Regions from separate parts of the Pseudomonas sp. SG20052 genome, predicted to be linked through region 2. Evidence: riboswitches for the same ligand, from Rfam matches in the RefSeq annotation. Region 2 holds a riboswitch; the other holds the start of a gene.
What was found. A riboswitch is a leader RNA that binds a small molecule or an ion and turns the genes downstream of it on or off. The one in region 2 is predicted to bind cobalamin.

Region 1 (7,847 bases), 1.0 Mb from region 2:
CGGGGTGTCGGTCATCTTCAATACTCGGTCATGGTCTGTAGCAGGCACACTTTGTACCTGTAGGAGCGAGGCTTGCCCGCGAAGGCGTCTATTCAGTCGATATCACATATTGAATGTGAAGGCCTCATCGCGGGCAAGCCTCGCTCCTACGGGGTTTGCGGTGTATCAGCCGTCTTCTTCTATGTCCAGCAACAGGTTTTCCAGCGCCTCGCGATACGCGCCCGGTTCCTGCCACATTCCCCGCTGCTGCGCTTCGAGCATGCGCTCGGTCATGTCGCGCAGCGCATGTGGATTATGCTCACGCACAAAATCCCGGGTTGCCGGATCGAGCAAATACGCATCCGCCAGCAACGCATATTGATGATCGTCGATCAACTGGGTCGTGGCGTCGAACGCGAACAGGTTATCGACCGTCGCGGCCAATTCGAATGCGCCTTTATAGCCGTGACGCTTCACGCCGTCGATCCACTTCGGATTCGCCGCCCGGGAGCGGATCACCCGGTTCAACTCTTCCTTCAAGGTGCGGATCTTCGGCAAGTCCGGCTGACTGTGATCACCGTGGTAACTGGCCGCCGCTTCGCCGCTGAGGCTTTCCACGGCAGCGAGCATGCCGCCCTGGAATTGGTAATAGTCGTTGGAATCAAGCAGGTCATGCTCGCGATTGTCCTGGTTTTGCAGCACCGCCTGCACCTGGCTCAGACGCTGGGCGAATTGTTCGCGGGCGGCGGTGCCTTCATCGGACCCGCCGTAAGCGTAGCCGCCCCAGTTCAAGTAAACCTCGGCCAGATCTTCGCGGCTTTGCCACAGACGACCGTCGATGGCGCCCTGCACGCCTGCGCCATAAGCACCGGGCTTGGCCCCGAAGATGCGCCAACCGGCCTGACGCTTGGCCGCGTCTTCATCAAGGCCCGATTGCATCAGTGCTTCACGTTCGGCGCGCACTTTGGCGGCCAACGGGTTGAGATCGTCCGGCTCGTCCAGCGCGGCGACCGCTTGCACGGCAGCGTCGAACAGGCGGATCAGATTGGCGAAGGCATCACGAAAGAATCCGGACACGCGCAAGGTCACGTCCACCCGAGGACGGTCGAGCAAGCTCAGTGGCAGGATTTCAAAGTCGTCGACCCGCTGACTGCCGGTGGCCCAGACCGGGCGCACGCCCATCAGCGCCATGGCCTGGGCGATGTCATCGCCGCCGGTGCGCATGGTCGCGGTGCCCCAGACGGACAGGCCGAGCTGACGCAGGTGATCGCCGTGGTCTTGCAGATGCCGTTCGAGAATCAGGTTGGCCGACTGGAAACCAATGCGCCACGCTGTGGTGGTTGGCAGGTTGCGCACGTCCACCGAGTAGAAATTGCGCCCGGTCGGCAGCACGTCCAGACGACCGCGACTCGGCGCGCCGCTGGGGCCGGCCGGGACGAAACGACCGCTCAGGGCATCGAGCAGGCCGCGCATTTCTGCCGGCCCGCAGGCGTCCAGGCGCGGGGCGACGACTTCGCGCAGGCTGTCGAGGATGGCGCGGACGTCGGACCAACCCGCGTCCTGTGGTAACAGGCCTTTGTAGCGAGGGAGTTTGTCGGAATGCCGCATCATCGCGCTGGATTGCGCAGCAGTCCCATTTTCCGGGTCCGCTTCGCGAACCAACGGGAGCAAGCTCCCTCGCCACAGAGGCTCGTTCCCATGAGGTTCGGCGTTGGTATTCAGCGTTTGCGCAATGAGTTGAGCTGCGAACAGTTCGAGGCGTTCGCGGGTATCCCCAGCGGTGCGCCAGGCCTCATCGTTAAGCGATTGCAGTTCCACAGGACGCGGCCCGGCCCATGGCTCGGCCAACGCACAATCCAGCGGATCAAACCCCAGTTCAAACGCTTTGGCCAACGCCCGCAGCAGGCTTGATTGCGCCCCACGACCGTCGTCACGGGGGATGCGCAACAGCGCCAACAACGTATCGATGCGCAAGCGCCCGGTCGGCGACTCGCCAAAGATGTGCAGGCCATCGCGGATCTGCGACTCTTTCAAGTCGCACAAGTACGTGTCCAGCCGTGGCAACCAGATCGCCGCATCGACGTCGCTGTTGAGCTTTTCGTCCAGTTGCAGTTCACGGTCGATGTGCGTGTCGCGCACCAGTTGCAGGATGTCGCGCTGCAACTCTCGGGCGCGGCGCGGATCGAGCAATTGCGCTTCGTAATACTCGTCGGCCAGCAGTTCGAGGTTGCGCAGCGGGCCGTAGGTTTCGGCGCGGGTCAGCGGCGGCATCAGGTGGTCGATGATCACCGCTTGGGTGCGACGCTTGGCCTGGGCGCCCTCGCCCGGGTCGTTGACGATGAATGGATAAATGTTCGGCAGTGGCCCGAGCAGCGCATCCGGCCAGCAGTTTTCCGACAGCCCGACGCCTTTGCCCGGCAGCCATTCGAGGTTGCCGTGCTTGCCGACGTGGATCACGCCGTGGGCGCCATAGGTATGGCGCAGCCAGAAGTAGAACGCCAGGTAGCCGTGGGGCGGTACCAGGTCCGGGTCGTGATACACCGCACTCGGATCAACCTGATAACCCCGCGCCGGTTGAATGCCGACGAAGGTCAGGCCAAAGCGCAGCCCGGCGACCATCATGCGGCCGTCACGGCACATCGGATCGCTTTCGGGCGTGCCCCAGCGCTCCAGCACCGCTTGCTGATTGGCTTTGGGCAATTGGTGGAACATCAGCCGATAGTCGTCCATCGCCAAACTTTGCGCGCAGGGACGCTGATCAAGGGTGTCGAGGTCGTTGCTGACGCCGCCAAGCAACTGTTGAATCAACGCAGTGCCGCTGTCCGGCAACCCGGCAGGCAGCGGATAGCCTTCGGTGTGCAGCGCCCGCAGGATGTTGAGCGCGGCGGCCGGGGTGTCGAGGCCGACACCGTTGCCGATGCGCCCGTCACGGGTCGGGTAGTTGGCGAGGATCAGCGCGATGCGTTTTTCGCTGTTCGGTACCCGGGCCAGATCGATCCAGCGCCGCGCCAGTTCGGCGACGAAATCCATGCGCTCCGGTTGCGCCCGATAGCACACCACGTCCGACTGACTGCGCTCGCTGCGCCACGCCAGGTCCTTGAAGCTGATCGGCCGGCTGATGATCCGTCCGTCCAGTTCCGGCAACGCGATGTGCATCGCCAGATCACGGGGGCCGAGGCCCTGTTCACTGGCGAGCCAACCCGGCTCGTTGTCCTGGGCGCAGATCGCCTGGATCACCGGAATGTTGCGTCGAAACGGCCGCAGATGCGGCGCTTCGGGGCTGGATTGAGCGAAACCGGTGGTGTTCAAGATCACCCCCGCCTCGACGTCGTCCAGCAGGTCCTCGACCACCGTCAGGCAGCCGGGTTCTTTCAGACTGGCCACAGCAATCGGCAACGGATTCAAACCCGCCGCCTGCAAACGCTGGCAGAAAACATCTATGAATGCGGTGTTCGCCGCCTGTAAATGCGAGCGATAGAACAGCACCGCTGCCACCGGTTGACCGGCCTGCCAATCGGCTTGCCAATCGTGAAGGTCGGCGGGGCTCTTTTGCGGGTGGTATATCGCCGTGCGCGGCAGGGTTTGCGGCTCGGCCCAGGCGTAATCGCGACCCAGCCAGCGATTGGCCAGGCAGCGGAAAAAATCCAGGGCATTGGCCATGCCGCCCTGACGCAAAAACTGCCAGAGCCGGTCACGGTCGGCGGCGGCTACGGTGCTCAGGTCGCTGAGTTCCGGGTCCGGGCGGTCATCGCCGGGCACCAGAATCAGCTGAACACCGCGCTGGGACAGCTCCACCAGACGCTCGACCCCGTAACGCCAATAGGCGATGCCGCCGTGCAACGAAATCAGAATGACCTTGGCATGGCGCAACACTTCGTCGACATACAGGTCGACCGACGCGTGATTCTGCACCTGCATCGGGTTGGCCAGGCGCACGCTCGGGTAGTTGTCCGGCAACTGCTGCGCCGCTTCGGCGAGCAGCGCCAGGCTGGAATCGCCGCTGCACAGGATCACCAGCTCGGCGGGGGTTTGTCCAAGGTCGGCAATGTTGTCATCCGACACGAAACCGCCGGGCTGGGTCCTGAGCAGGTGCATGGCTTAAACGCTGAGCGCGGCGCGCAATTGCGCTTCAAGCAGCGTGGCGTCCAGCTCCTGACCGATCAACACCAGACGCGTGTTGCGCGCTTCATCAATGCCCCACTGACGGTCGAAGTGCTTGTCGAAACGTGTGCCCACACCCTGAATCAGCAAGCGCATCGGTTTGTTCGGAATCGCCGCGAAACCTTTGACCCGCAGAATGCCGTGCTGGACCACCAGTTGGGTCAGCGCGTCCAGCAGCAGGCTTTCGTCGGCTTGGGGCAATTCGATGGAAATGGAGTCGAAGGCGTCGTGGTCGTGATCGTCTTCACCTTCGTGGTGGTGATCGTGATGGCTGTGACGGCTGTCGATGTGTTCTTCGGAACCGGCACCGAGACCGATCAGCACGTCCAGTGGCACGCGGCCGCTGCTGGCTTCGATGACTTTGACGGCCGGTGGCAGTTCTTCGGCGACTTCCAGGCGCACCCGGGCCAGATCTTCAGGGCTGATCAGGTCGGCCTTGTTGAGGATCACCAGGTCGGCGCTGGCCAGTTGGTCGGCGAACAGCTCGTGCAGCGGCGATTCGTGGTCCAGGTTCGGGTCGAGTTTGCGCTGGGCATCGACCCGATCCGGGAACGCGGCGAACGTGCCAGCGGCGACGGCCGGGCTGTCGACCACGGTGATGACCGCGTCAACGGTGCAAGCGCTGCGAATTTCCGGCCACTGGAAGGCTTGCACCAGCGGTTTTGGTAGGGCCAGGCCCGAGGTTTCGATGAGGATGTGGTCGAGATCGCCGCGACGGGCGACCAATTCGCGCATCACCGGGAAGAATTCTTCTTGAACGGTGCAGCACAGGCAGCCGTTGGCCAATTCGTAGACGCGGCCGTTGGCCTCTTCTTCGGTACAGCCGATGGAGCACTGCTTGAGGATTTCGCCATCGATGCCCAGCTCGCCGAACTCGTTGACGATCACCGCAATGCGGCGGCCCTGAGCGTTGTCGAGCATGTGCCGCAGCAAGGTGGTTTTGCCCGAGCCGAGGAAGCCGGTAACGATGGTGACGGGGAGTTTGGCCAGTGTTTTCATCGGATGCCCTTTGGCAAGGTGGCGGGCATACGGGACGACAATCGCTGCGACGGATGCGCGCGCGGAAGAGTTCGCCACCGGATCACCCCGCCCGGTTGTAGTGAGAATCTGTGTCGAGGCAGGTCTCCTGGCTGACGGTGTGCCGGTCGATGGACCTGGCATTCGCTGCGCCTTCCCGCGAACCCGTTGCACAGGGTTTGCAGTGGCGTGGCAGCGAACATCACCGTTCACAGTTGCGGGGGCAGCCGCGGCATCGACCGCGTTCCCTTCTTAGCTTCGGCAAATGCCGAAGAACCTCGAAAGCGCAAGGCTACGCATGGTGTGGGGGCGGGTCAATGTCTTGTGGCGCTCTCACCGGCGCCTTCGCGGGCAAGCCTTGCTCCTGCGGGACAGCGGTGCTTTTACAGGAGCGAGGCGTGCCCGCGAAGAATTCACCTGGCTATCGAATGAGAACCCATGCCAATTGACGTCAAACCCCCGCCCATGCTCTCCTACACGCCTTGTTACGGGTGCCCTTCACAGGGTGAAACGGGAAACCGGTGAATCATGTGCTTTACTCCAAGCCATGTCAGTCCGGTGCTGCCCCCGCAACGGTAAGCGAGCGAAGCGTCAGATCCACTGTGCCAGCAGTTCGGCATGGGAAGGTGATGCTTGCAGGTTCAGGCGCAAGCCTTGACCCCTCGTGAGCCCGGAGACCGGCCCGCAACACAAAGTGACCTTTACGTCACTGAATAACAAACCCGCGGTGGGCGGGCGCTGTTTGAACCTCTGCGCGCCCGACTCGCAGGGGTCTTCCATGCGCTCTATTCACCCGCTGACAGACCAGAGGGATGCGCCATGTCGATCATCAGCAGCACCGACCACAGCACCGCCAGCACCACCACAACCCTGAGCCAACGCCTGACCGCCGCCGTGTGTGCGTCGATCCTTGGCGCGTGCCTTGTGTATTTCGCTGGGTTCTCGCACATCGAAGCGGTGCACAATGCCGCGCACGACACCCGTCACAGCTCTGCCTTCCCGTGCCATTGAGACCTGCTGACATGATCAAGCGTATTGCGCAAACCGCAGGTTTCACAGGGCTGCTGGCCGCCCTGCTGCTGACCCTGCTGCAAAGTTTCTGGGTCTCGCCGCTGATTCTGCAGGCCGAAACCTACGAAAAATCCGAGCCGGCCGCTGTTGAAGTTCACGAACACGCTGCCGGTGCCGCCGCTCACACTCACGACGCCGAAGCCTGGGAGCCGGAAGACGGCTGGCAGCGCCTGCTGTCGACCACGGGCGGTAACCTGGTGGTCGCCGTCGGTTTCGCCCTGATGCTCGCGGGCCTCTACACCTTGCGTGCACCGACCAAAACCTCCCAGGGCCTGCTTTGGGGCCTGGCCGGTTACGCGACCTTCGTGCTGGCCCCGACCCTCGGCCTGCCGCCTGAACTGCCGGGCACTGCCGCGGCTGATCTGGCGCAACGGCAACTCTGGTGGATCAGTACAGCCGCCTCCACGGCGGTCGGCATCGCCTTGATCGTGTTCAGCCGTCACTGGCTGATGAAAATCCTTGGCGTGGCGATTCTCGCCGTTCCGCACGTGATCGGCGCGCCGCAACCGGAAGTGCACTCGATGCTCGCTCCGCAAGCGCTGGAAGCGCAGTTCAAAATCGCGTCGCAGCTGACCAACGTCGCGTTCTGGCTGGCCCTGGGCCTGATCAGCGCCTGGTTGTTCCGCCGCAAAAGCGATGGCCAATACCACGCATGATTGATCCCCGCACAGCGCCGACTTTAGTCGTCGGCCTGGGCTGCCAGCGCGGCTGCCCCGCCAGCACGCTGCGGGCGTTGATCGATCAGGCATTGCAGGCTCATCAAATCGGACTTCACCAGATCAAGGCCCTGGCCAGTATCGACCTGAAGCGTGATGAGCCTGGCCTGGTCGAGCTCGCCGAACAACTGGCGTTACCGCTGATGTATTTCAGCAGTAAGCAACTGGAAGGTTACAAACCGCAACTCAGCCATCATTCGGACATCGCGTTCGAACGCACCGGCTGCTACGGCGTGGCGGAAAGTGCCGCCCTGGCCCTCGCCGAACACTTGGCCCAGGCCCCGGCAAAACTGCTGATTTCGCGACAAAAATATGCCCAGGCCACCCTGGCATTGGCCTGCGTTGCGTAAGATCCCCGATAATCCCCGCCTTCGATCATGAGCAATCTTCATCTGAAGCCTTGCCCAAGCCCCTTTTCTGACAGACTCTTTATTCAAAGGAACGGACGATGACCGTCTACTTCATTGGCGCAGGTCCAGGTGACCCGGAACTGATCACCGTCAAAGGCCAGCGGCTGATTCGCAGTTGCCCGGTGATCATCTATGCGGGCTCTTTGGTGCCCGCCGCCGTGCTCGAAGGCCATGGTGCCGAACAGGTGGTCAACAGCGCCGAATTGCACCTGGAGCAAATCATCGAACTGATCAAGACCGCCCATGCCAACGGCCAGGATGTGGCGCGGGTGCATTCCGGTGATCCGAGTCTTTACGGAGCGATTGGCGAGCAGATTCGCTGTCTGCGTGAACTCGGGATTGCGTTTGAAATCATCCCGGGGGTCACGGCGACTGCCGCGTGTGCGGCGCTTTTGGGGGCTGAACTGACCCTGCCCGACATTTCACAGAGTGTGATTCTGACCCGCTACGCCGACAAAACCGTGATGCCGGCCGGTGAAGAACTGGGGAGCCT
Region 2 (7,847 bases):
ACGAAGTAGGCGGACACTTTGTAAGGCGAACTTAAAGTCTTACTTGAAGTTTGGCCCATAGCCGCTAGAATCCAGATCTATTATTGATGGCAAACCGCCTGCGTCCTGCGCAGGCGGTTTTCTTTTCTGCCTTCCCGGCAGAAAAAGCCGCAGCCAGATCAGGATGTTCTGCTTATGACGATGTCGGCCCGCCTCGCAATCATGTTCTTCGCAGCGCTGCTCAGCGCCTGCGCCAGTCGCACACCGCCGCCTGCGCCGGTGGTTCGTGCACCCATTGTTTTCGGTAACCCGCAACCCTTTTCCCCCGAGGCAGAAGACGTGCTGTTCCGCGCGCTGGGCCTGGTGGGCACGCCGTATCGTTGGGGGGGCAACACGCCGGATTCGGGTTTCGATTGCAGCGGCCTGATCGGTTACGTCTACCATGACGTCACCGGTATTTCCCTGCCGCGTACCACCCGAGAAATGATCAGCATGCAGGCGGCCAACGTCGGCAAGGAAGGCCTGCAAACCGGTGACTTGATCTTCTTCGCCACCAATGGTGGATCCCAGGTCAGTCATGCCGGTATCTACGTCGGTGAAGGTCGCTTCGTTCATGCGCCGGCCACTGGCGGCACGGTGAAGCTCGACAGCCTGTCCAAGGCTTACTGGCAGAAGGCTTATCTGAGCGCCAAGCGCGTTCTGCAGCCTGAACACCTGGCGCGTAATCCGTAGCGTCCTGTCCGAAGAGGTTGTCATGACCGCTCGCACTCTCAATCTCGACGATGCCCTGTATCAATACCTGCTCGACGTTTCCCTGAGGGAAACGCCGCTGCTCAAGCGCTTGCGCGACGAAACCCAGGCGATGCCAATGGCGCGCTGGCAGGTAGCGCCGGAGCAGGGGCAGTTCCTCGCGTTATTGGTCAAACTCATTGGTGCCAAGCGCTTGCTGGAAGTCGGTACGTTTACCGGTTACAGCGCCCTGTGCATGGCCGCTGCATTGCCGCAGGGCGGTTCGCTGATTTGCTGCGACATTCCCGGCGACTACAACGCTATCGCACGCCGTTATTGGCAGGAAGCAGGGCTGGCCGAGCGAATTGACCTGCGGCTGGCCCCTGCACTGGAAACGCTCGCCATGCTGGATCAGCCGGAGGCGTTCGACCTGATCTTCATTGATGCCGACAAGTCCAACTATCCGAACTATCTGGAGCATGCACTGCGTCTGCTGCGCGTCGGCGGGCTGGCGGTGTTCGATAACACGCTGTGGAGTGGGAGGGTGCTTGAGGAGAGTCCCGAGAGTGCAGACACCCGAGCCATCCAGGCGCTCAATCGCGCCTTGAAGAATGACGTGCGTGTGGATCTGTCGTTGTTGCCGTTGGGTGATGGGCTCACGCTCTGTCGTAAACGCTGACCCTTGTAGGAGCGAGGCTTGCCCGCGAAGGTATCGGCACATCCAACATTGATGTTGCCTGTCCTACAGCCTTCGCGGGCAAGCCTCGCCCCTGCAGGGCGGCTATTTAGCGGCCGAAACGCGCCACACCTTGTTCCCCACATCATCGGCCACCAGCAAAGCGCCCTGCTGATCAATCACCACGCCTACGGGCCGACCCATGGCTTTTTCATCTTCGTTGAGGAAGCCTGTCAGTACATCAACCGGTTGGCCGGTCGGCTTGCCACCCGCGAACGGGACGAAAATCACTTTATAGCCACTGTGCGGCTTGCGATTCCAGGAGCCATGCTGGCCGATGAAGGCGCCTTCCTTGAATTGCGCGGGAAGTGTGTTGCCCTCGGCAAACGACAGGCCCAGCGATGCGGTATGTGGGCCGACCGCATAATCCGGGGCAATGGCCTTGGCCACCAGATCTGGGTTTTGCGGCTCGACGCGGATATCGACGTGCTGGCCGTAGTAGCTGAAGGGCCAGCCATAGAACCCGCCATCCTTCACCGACGTGATGTAGTCCGGCACCAGGTCGCTGCCGATTTCGTCGCGCTCATTGACCGCCGTCCACAGGGCGCCGGTCTGAGGTTCCCAGGCCAGGCCGTTCGGATTACGAATCCCCGAGGCGAAGATCCGGTGATTGCCGGTGGCGCGATCCACTTCCCAGATCGCCGCACGACCTTCCTCCTGATCCAGGCCGTTTTCGCCGACGTTGCTGTTGGAGCCGACGGTGACGTACAGCTTGCTCCCGTCCTTGCTGGCGATGACGTTTTTGGTCCAGTGGTGATTCAGCGTGCCGCCCGGCAGATCGACCACCTTGATCGGCTGCGACTTGATTGCGGTGTCGCCATTTTCATAATGAAAGCGCAGCAAGCGGTCGGTATCGGCGACATACAGGTCATTGCCGACCAGGGTCATGCCGAAGGGCGAATTGAGGTTTTCCAGGAACACCGTGCGGGTTTCGGCGATGCCGTCGTGGTCCTTGTCCCGCAGCAGCGTGATGCGGTTGGGGCTAGGGACGCCGGCGCCGGCACGGCCCATGACTTTGCCCATCACCCAGCCGCGAATGCCTTTGCCGTCATCGGGTTTGGGAGGGGCATTGGTTTCCGCCACCAATACATCGCCGTTGGGCAGCACGTAGAGCCAGCGCGGGTGATCGAGCCCTTCGGCAAATGCCGCTACCTGAGTGCCTGCCGCAGCGGTGGGTTTTGCACCCTCCGGCCAGCCGATCGCCGGGGCGATATTCACCGTCGGGATCAGGGTCTTGTTCGGCTCGGGCAGCTTGGGTGACGGGCCGGTGCCGTCGGAGACTTGCAGGCTGGAGGTTTCACCACAGGCGGCGAGCCCTCCGGCGAGCGCGATGACGAGAACGAGCTGAGGCTTGCGCATGCTGGACTTCCCTATGAATGCATTGACTTAGTCATAGAGAAGCTTAGACACACTATGGTTCAACCGGTCAGCCGCGGGCTTCCTTGAGCAGCACGGCGATGCCGGGGTGATAGTGACCGGCTTCGTTGCGCAACTTGCGATAGGCGTACGGGAAATACCAGGCCACGGCGCAGCTGTGTTCCTTTTGCAGGTCGTCGACCATGTCCTGGAGTTCTTCCGGGGTCGCGCTCTGTTGGGCCTTTTGTGGCGCAACGAACAGGCAGCCGAGTTTCAGGTCGCTGGCGTAGCTGATGCGTTTGGCGTCGCTGGTGATGTCCTGCAGCGCCTGGCTCAGGTTCAGGCTGTTGACCTTCGGCCAGCGTTGAGTGGCCTGAAGGTAGGCGCGTTCTTCGGCGGTGGCGATAAACAGGTCGGCGCGGCTGTTGCGTTCGCCTTCTTCGTTCTGTTTACGGGTCGGCGTTTGTTGCAGCGTGACCATTTCCGCCATCCAGGCCGCGGCGCAGAGCAGGCCAAGGTTGGCTTTCTCGTCGTACCAATAAGGCGTGTCGTTATCGCCGCGCACGGCGTTAAAGCGGTCGATACAGTCAAACCAGCGTTCCAGCACCGGTCGCAGGAATTCCAGCTTCGGATTACTGATGATCATGCCTTGCATGTCGCTCACCCTTGTAATTGTGTTGTTGGGTTTATGGCGCTTTGATATCACTGCTGGCAGTATGGCGCAAGATTGACGTCAGGTTATTGATGGGCGGCAGTCTATCGAGAATCCGTGCCCTGTCTTCAATTGACGCTCCCCCCCCAACCCTCTAACCTTCGCGGCTTGTTTCAGGTGCTCTGTGGCGAAGCCGACAGAGTGAAACAGGGAAGCCGGTGAGTGACTCTCTTCAAGCGACGAAGAGTCATGATCCCGGCGCTGCCCCCGCAACGGTAAATGAGTAAAGACTGCGTCTTGAGCCACTGTGTCGACTGTCGATATGGGAAGGCGCGCAGTCCGGCGCAAGCCGCTCATGAGCCCGGAGACCGGCCTGATTCATCCAACGGCATCACGGTGGGCGATGCCAGGCTTGTTGCCGTCTATTCTTGTGCCTGCCCGCCGTTATCCAGCCTCAACGGAGAGCTCCCCATGACTGATTCCCCTGATCGTGACGAACGCCACCTGGCGCGCATGCAGCGCAAAAAAGCGGTGATCGACGAACGCATCGCCAACTCCCCGAACGAATGCGGCCTGCTGCTGGTGCTGACCGGCAACGGCAAAGGCAAGAGCAGCTCGGCCTTCGGCATGCTTGCCCGGTCCATGGGCCACGGCATGCAGTGCGGCGTGGTGCAGTTCATCAAGGGCCGTAACAGCACTGGCGAAGAGCTGTTCTTCCGCCGCTTCCCGGAGCAGGTGCGTTTTCATGTGATGGGCGAGGGCTTCACTTGGGAAACCCAGGACCGCCAGCGTGACATCGCCGCCGCCGAGGCCGCATGGGCGGTGTCTCAGGAACTGCTGCGTGACCCGTCGATCGGTCTGGTGGTGCTGGATGAGTTGAACATCGCCCTCAAGCACGGCTACCTCGACCTCGATCAGGTTCTCAGTGATTTGCAGGCGCGTCCGCCGATGCAGCACGTGGTGGTCACCGGTCGCGGCGCCAAGCCAGAGATGATCGAACTGGCCGACACAGTCACCGAAATGGGCGTGATCAAGCACGCGTTCCAGGCCGGCATCAAAGCGCAAAAAGGCGTCGAGTTGTGAGCCGCACTTTATGAATAGTCATCGTCATTGCCCGGCGGTATTGATTGCCGCGCCGGCCTCCGGTCAGGGCAAGACCACCGTCACCGCCGCGCTGGCCCGTTTGCACCGCAATCAGGGGCGCAAGGTCCGCGTGTTCAAATGTGGCCCGGACTTTCTCGATCCGATGATTCTCGAACGCGCCAGCGGTGCGCCGGTGTATCAACTGGACATGTGGATGGTCGGCGAGCAGGAAAGTCGTCGTCTGTTATGGGAAGCGGCCGGGGAAGCCGACCTGATCCTGATAGAAGGCGTCATGGGCCTGTTCGACGGCACGCCGTCCAGCGCCGACCTGGCGCGGCACTTCGGTGTGCCGGTGCTCGGCGTGATCGACGGCACGGCCATGGCGCAGACCTTTGGTGCGTTGGCGTTGGGGCTGGCGAAGTATCAGCCGGACTTGCCGTTTGCCGGTGTACTGGCCAACCGCGTGGGCACGCTGCGTCATGCGCAATTGCTCGAAGGCAGCCTGACGGAAGGCTTGCGCTGGTACGGCGCCTTGTCGCGGGAAACCGGGATCGAATTGCCCAGTCGGCACCTCGGTCTGGTCCAGGCCAGCGAGTTGAATGATCTGGACCTGCGCCTCGATGCGGCGGCTGAATCGCTGGCCAGCAGTTGCGATGTGGCGCTGCCGCCTGCCGTGGAGTTCGCCGGGCCCGACGTGATCGCCGCCGAGCCTTTGCTTAAAGGCATCCGAATTGCCGTGGCCCGTGATGAAGCGTTTGCCTTCACCTACGGCGCGAGCCTGGACTTGCTGCGGGCCATGGGCGCCGAGTTGCTGTTCTTCTCGCCGATCCGCGATGCTGATCTACCGGAAGCTGACAGCCTTTATCTGCCGGGCGGTTATCCGGAACTGCACCATGTGGCGCTGTCACAGAACACCTCGATGCTCGACGCGATCCGCGCCCATCATGCCGCCTGCAAACCGTTGCTGGCCGAGTGCGGCGGGATGTTGTACCTGCTCGATTCGTTGACTGATGTCGAGGGTACTCGCGCCGAACTGGTGGGCTTGCTCAAAGGTGATGCGGTGATGCAAAAGCGTCTGGCCGCGCTGGCGTTGCAAGCGGTTGAGTTGCCGGAAGGTTCACTGCGTGGGCACACCTATCACCATTCCTTGACCAGCACCGAACTTGAGCCGATTGCCCGTGGACTCAGTCCGAACGGCGGGCGTGGGGCGGAGGCGGTTTACCGAGAGGGGCGGATGACCGCCTCTTATGTGCATTTTTATTTTCCGTCCAATCCCACCGCAGTCGCCGCGCTTTTTGCGCCTGACCTTGATGCCGCCTTCGCGAGCAGGCCGAATCGTCGCACCGTCGCTCCTACAATGGATCACCTAACCCCTGTAGGAGCGAGCCTGCTCGCGAAGAGGCCATGACCGACAACGCATTCTCCGAAGCCGAACGCGAAGCGGTCTACCGAGCCATCGCCGAACGTCGCGACATGCGCCACTTCAGCGGCGGCACCGTCGAGCCCGAGTTGTTGCGGCGTCTGCTCGAAGCCGCCCACCAGGCCCCGAGCGTCGGCCTGATGCAGCCCTGGCGCTTCATCCGCATCAGCGACCGGGCCCTGCGAGGCAACATCCAGCGACTGGTGGAAGAAGAACGCATCCGCACCGCCGAAGCCCTCGGCGAGCGCACTGACGAATTCATGAAGCTCAAGGTCGAAGGCATCAACGACTGCGCCGAGGTATTGGTCGCCGCGCTCATGGACGATCGCGAGCGCCACATCTTCGGTCGTCGCACCTTGCCGGAAATGGACATGGCCTCGCTGTCCTGCGCGATCCAGAACTTCTGGCTGGCCTCCCGCGCCGAAGGTCTGGGCATGGGCTGGGTGTCGCTGTTCGAACCGCAAGCGCTGGCGGACCTGCTGGGTTTGCCACCCGGGGCCAAGCCGTTGGCGGTTCTTTGCCTCGGCCCGGTCAAGGAATTCTATGCGGCGCCGATGCTGGTACTCGAAGGGTGGGCGCAGGCGCGTCCGCTCAGTGAGTTGCTGTATGAAAATTATTGGGGAGTGAGTCAATGAGTGTGGCGTTATTGAGTGTCGCCGCGGTTGCGCTGGACGCGCTGCTGGGTGAACCCAAACGCTGGCATCCGCTGGTGGCGTTCGGCCGTTTTGCCGACCGTATCGAGCAACGTTTCAACGGTGAGGGACGTGGCTGGCGAAGCCATGGCGTCACCGCGTGGGTGATCGCGGTCGTGCCGCTGACCTTGCTTGCCACGGCTTTTTCCTGGGCACCGTATGTGGGCTGGATTGTCGAGATTCTCGCGCTCTATTGCGCCCTCGGCATGCGTAGCCTCGGTGAGCACGTCGAGCCGGTGGCCAAGGCTTTGCGCAGCGATGATCTGGACGAAGCCCGCAAGCGCGTGGGTTATTTGGTCAGCCGTCAGACCAGCGAACTGGATCAAACCGAAGTGGCCCGTGCCGCCACTGAATCTGTCCTGGAGAACGGCAGCGACGCGGTATTTGCTGCGCTGTTCTGGTTTGCCGTGGCCGGTGCGCCCGGTGTGGTGCTCTATCGCTTGAGTAACACCCTCGATGCCATGTGGGGTTACCGCAACGAACGCTTCGAACGTTTCGGTTGGGCGGCGGCGAAGATCGACGATGTCCTCAACTACATGCCTGCACGCCTGGTGGCGTTGACCTACGCGCTGCTGGGCAAAACCCGGCTGGCCTTGAAATGCTGGCGCACCCAGGGCCCGACCTGGGACAGTCCCAACGCCGGGCCCGTCATGGCGGCCGGTGCCGGTGCGCTCGGCGTCGAGTTGGGCGGGGCGGCGATCTATCACGGTGAATTGCATCAGCGCCCGCAACTGGGCGAAGGCGTGCCGGCGGATGCCGATTCCATCGACCGTGGCTGGCAATTGGTTCAGCGCGGGGTATGGTTATGGCTGCTGATTCTCTGCGTGGGAGCTGAATTCTATGCTTGAGCACGGAGGTCGCTTGCGCAAGGCCGCGCTCGAATACGGCATTGCCGAAGCTGACTGGCTGGATCTGTCCAGCGGTCTCGCGCCGTGGCCCTTCCCGATCCCGGACATTCCGTTGCGCGCCTGGGCGCGCTTGCCGGAAACCGATGATGGTCTGGAGCAGGCTGCTTGCGATTATTACGGCACCGGACAGGTGCTGCCGGTGGCCGGTTCGCAAATGGCCATCCAGTTACTGCCGCGTTTGCGTCGGGCCGGTAAGGTCGGCGTGCTGTCGCCGTGTTACGCCGAACACGCGCACGCATGGCGCAGCAATGGTTACATCGTGCGCGAGGTGCTGGAGCAGGAAGTCGACTTC

Region 1: another riboswitch for cobalamin. It lies ahead of cobW (cobalamin biosynthesis protein CobW); the one in region 2 lies ahead of cobO (cob(I)yrinic acid a,c-diamide adenosyltransferase).

The regions. Positions count from the first base shown of each region.
Region 1 is NZ_CP134498.1:3,762,838-3,770,684, forward strand. It holds gene RHP74_RS17220 (ATP-binding protein) at 1-15, opposite strand, end outside; gene cobN (cobaltochelatase subunit CobN) at 166-4,074, opposite strand; gene cobW (cobalamin biosynthesis protein CobW) at 4,078-5,139, opposite strand; cobalamin riboswitch at 5,239-5,453, opposite strand; cobalamin riboswitch at 5,630-5,858, shown strand; gene RHP74_RS17235 (CbtB-domain containing protein) at 5,977-6,168, shown strand; gene RHP74_RS17240 (CbtA family protein) at 6,180-6,884, shown strand; gene RHP74_RS17245 (cobalamin biosynthesis protein) at 6,881-7,294, shown strand; gene cobM (precorrin-4 C(11)-methyltransferase) at 7,393-7,847, shown strand, end outside.
Region 2 is NZ_CP134498.1:4,775,615-4,783,461, reverse strand. It holds gene RHP74_RS21950 (C40 family peptidase) at 175-711, shown strand; gene RHP74_RS21945 (class I SAM-dependent methyltransferase) at 734-1,387, shown strand; gene RHP74_RS21940 (sorbosone dehydrogenase family protein) at 1,490-2,803, opposite strand; gene RHP74_RS21935 (hypothetical protein) at 2,871-3,455, opposite strand; cobalamin riboswitch at 3,611-3,844, shown strand; gene cobO (cob(I)yrinic acid a,c-diamide adenosyltransferase) at 3,924-4,535, shown strand; gene RHP74_RS21925 (cobyrinate a,c-diamide synthase) at 4,546-5,943, shown strand; gene bluB (5,6-dimethylbenzimidazole synthase) at 5,940-6,590, shown strand; gene cbiB (adenosylcobinamide-phosphate synthase CbiB) at 6,587-7,495, shown strand; gene cobD (threonine-phosphate decarboxylase CobD) at 7,488-7,847, shown strand, end outside.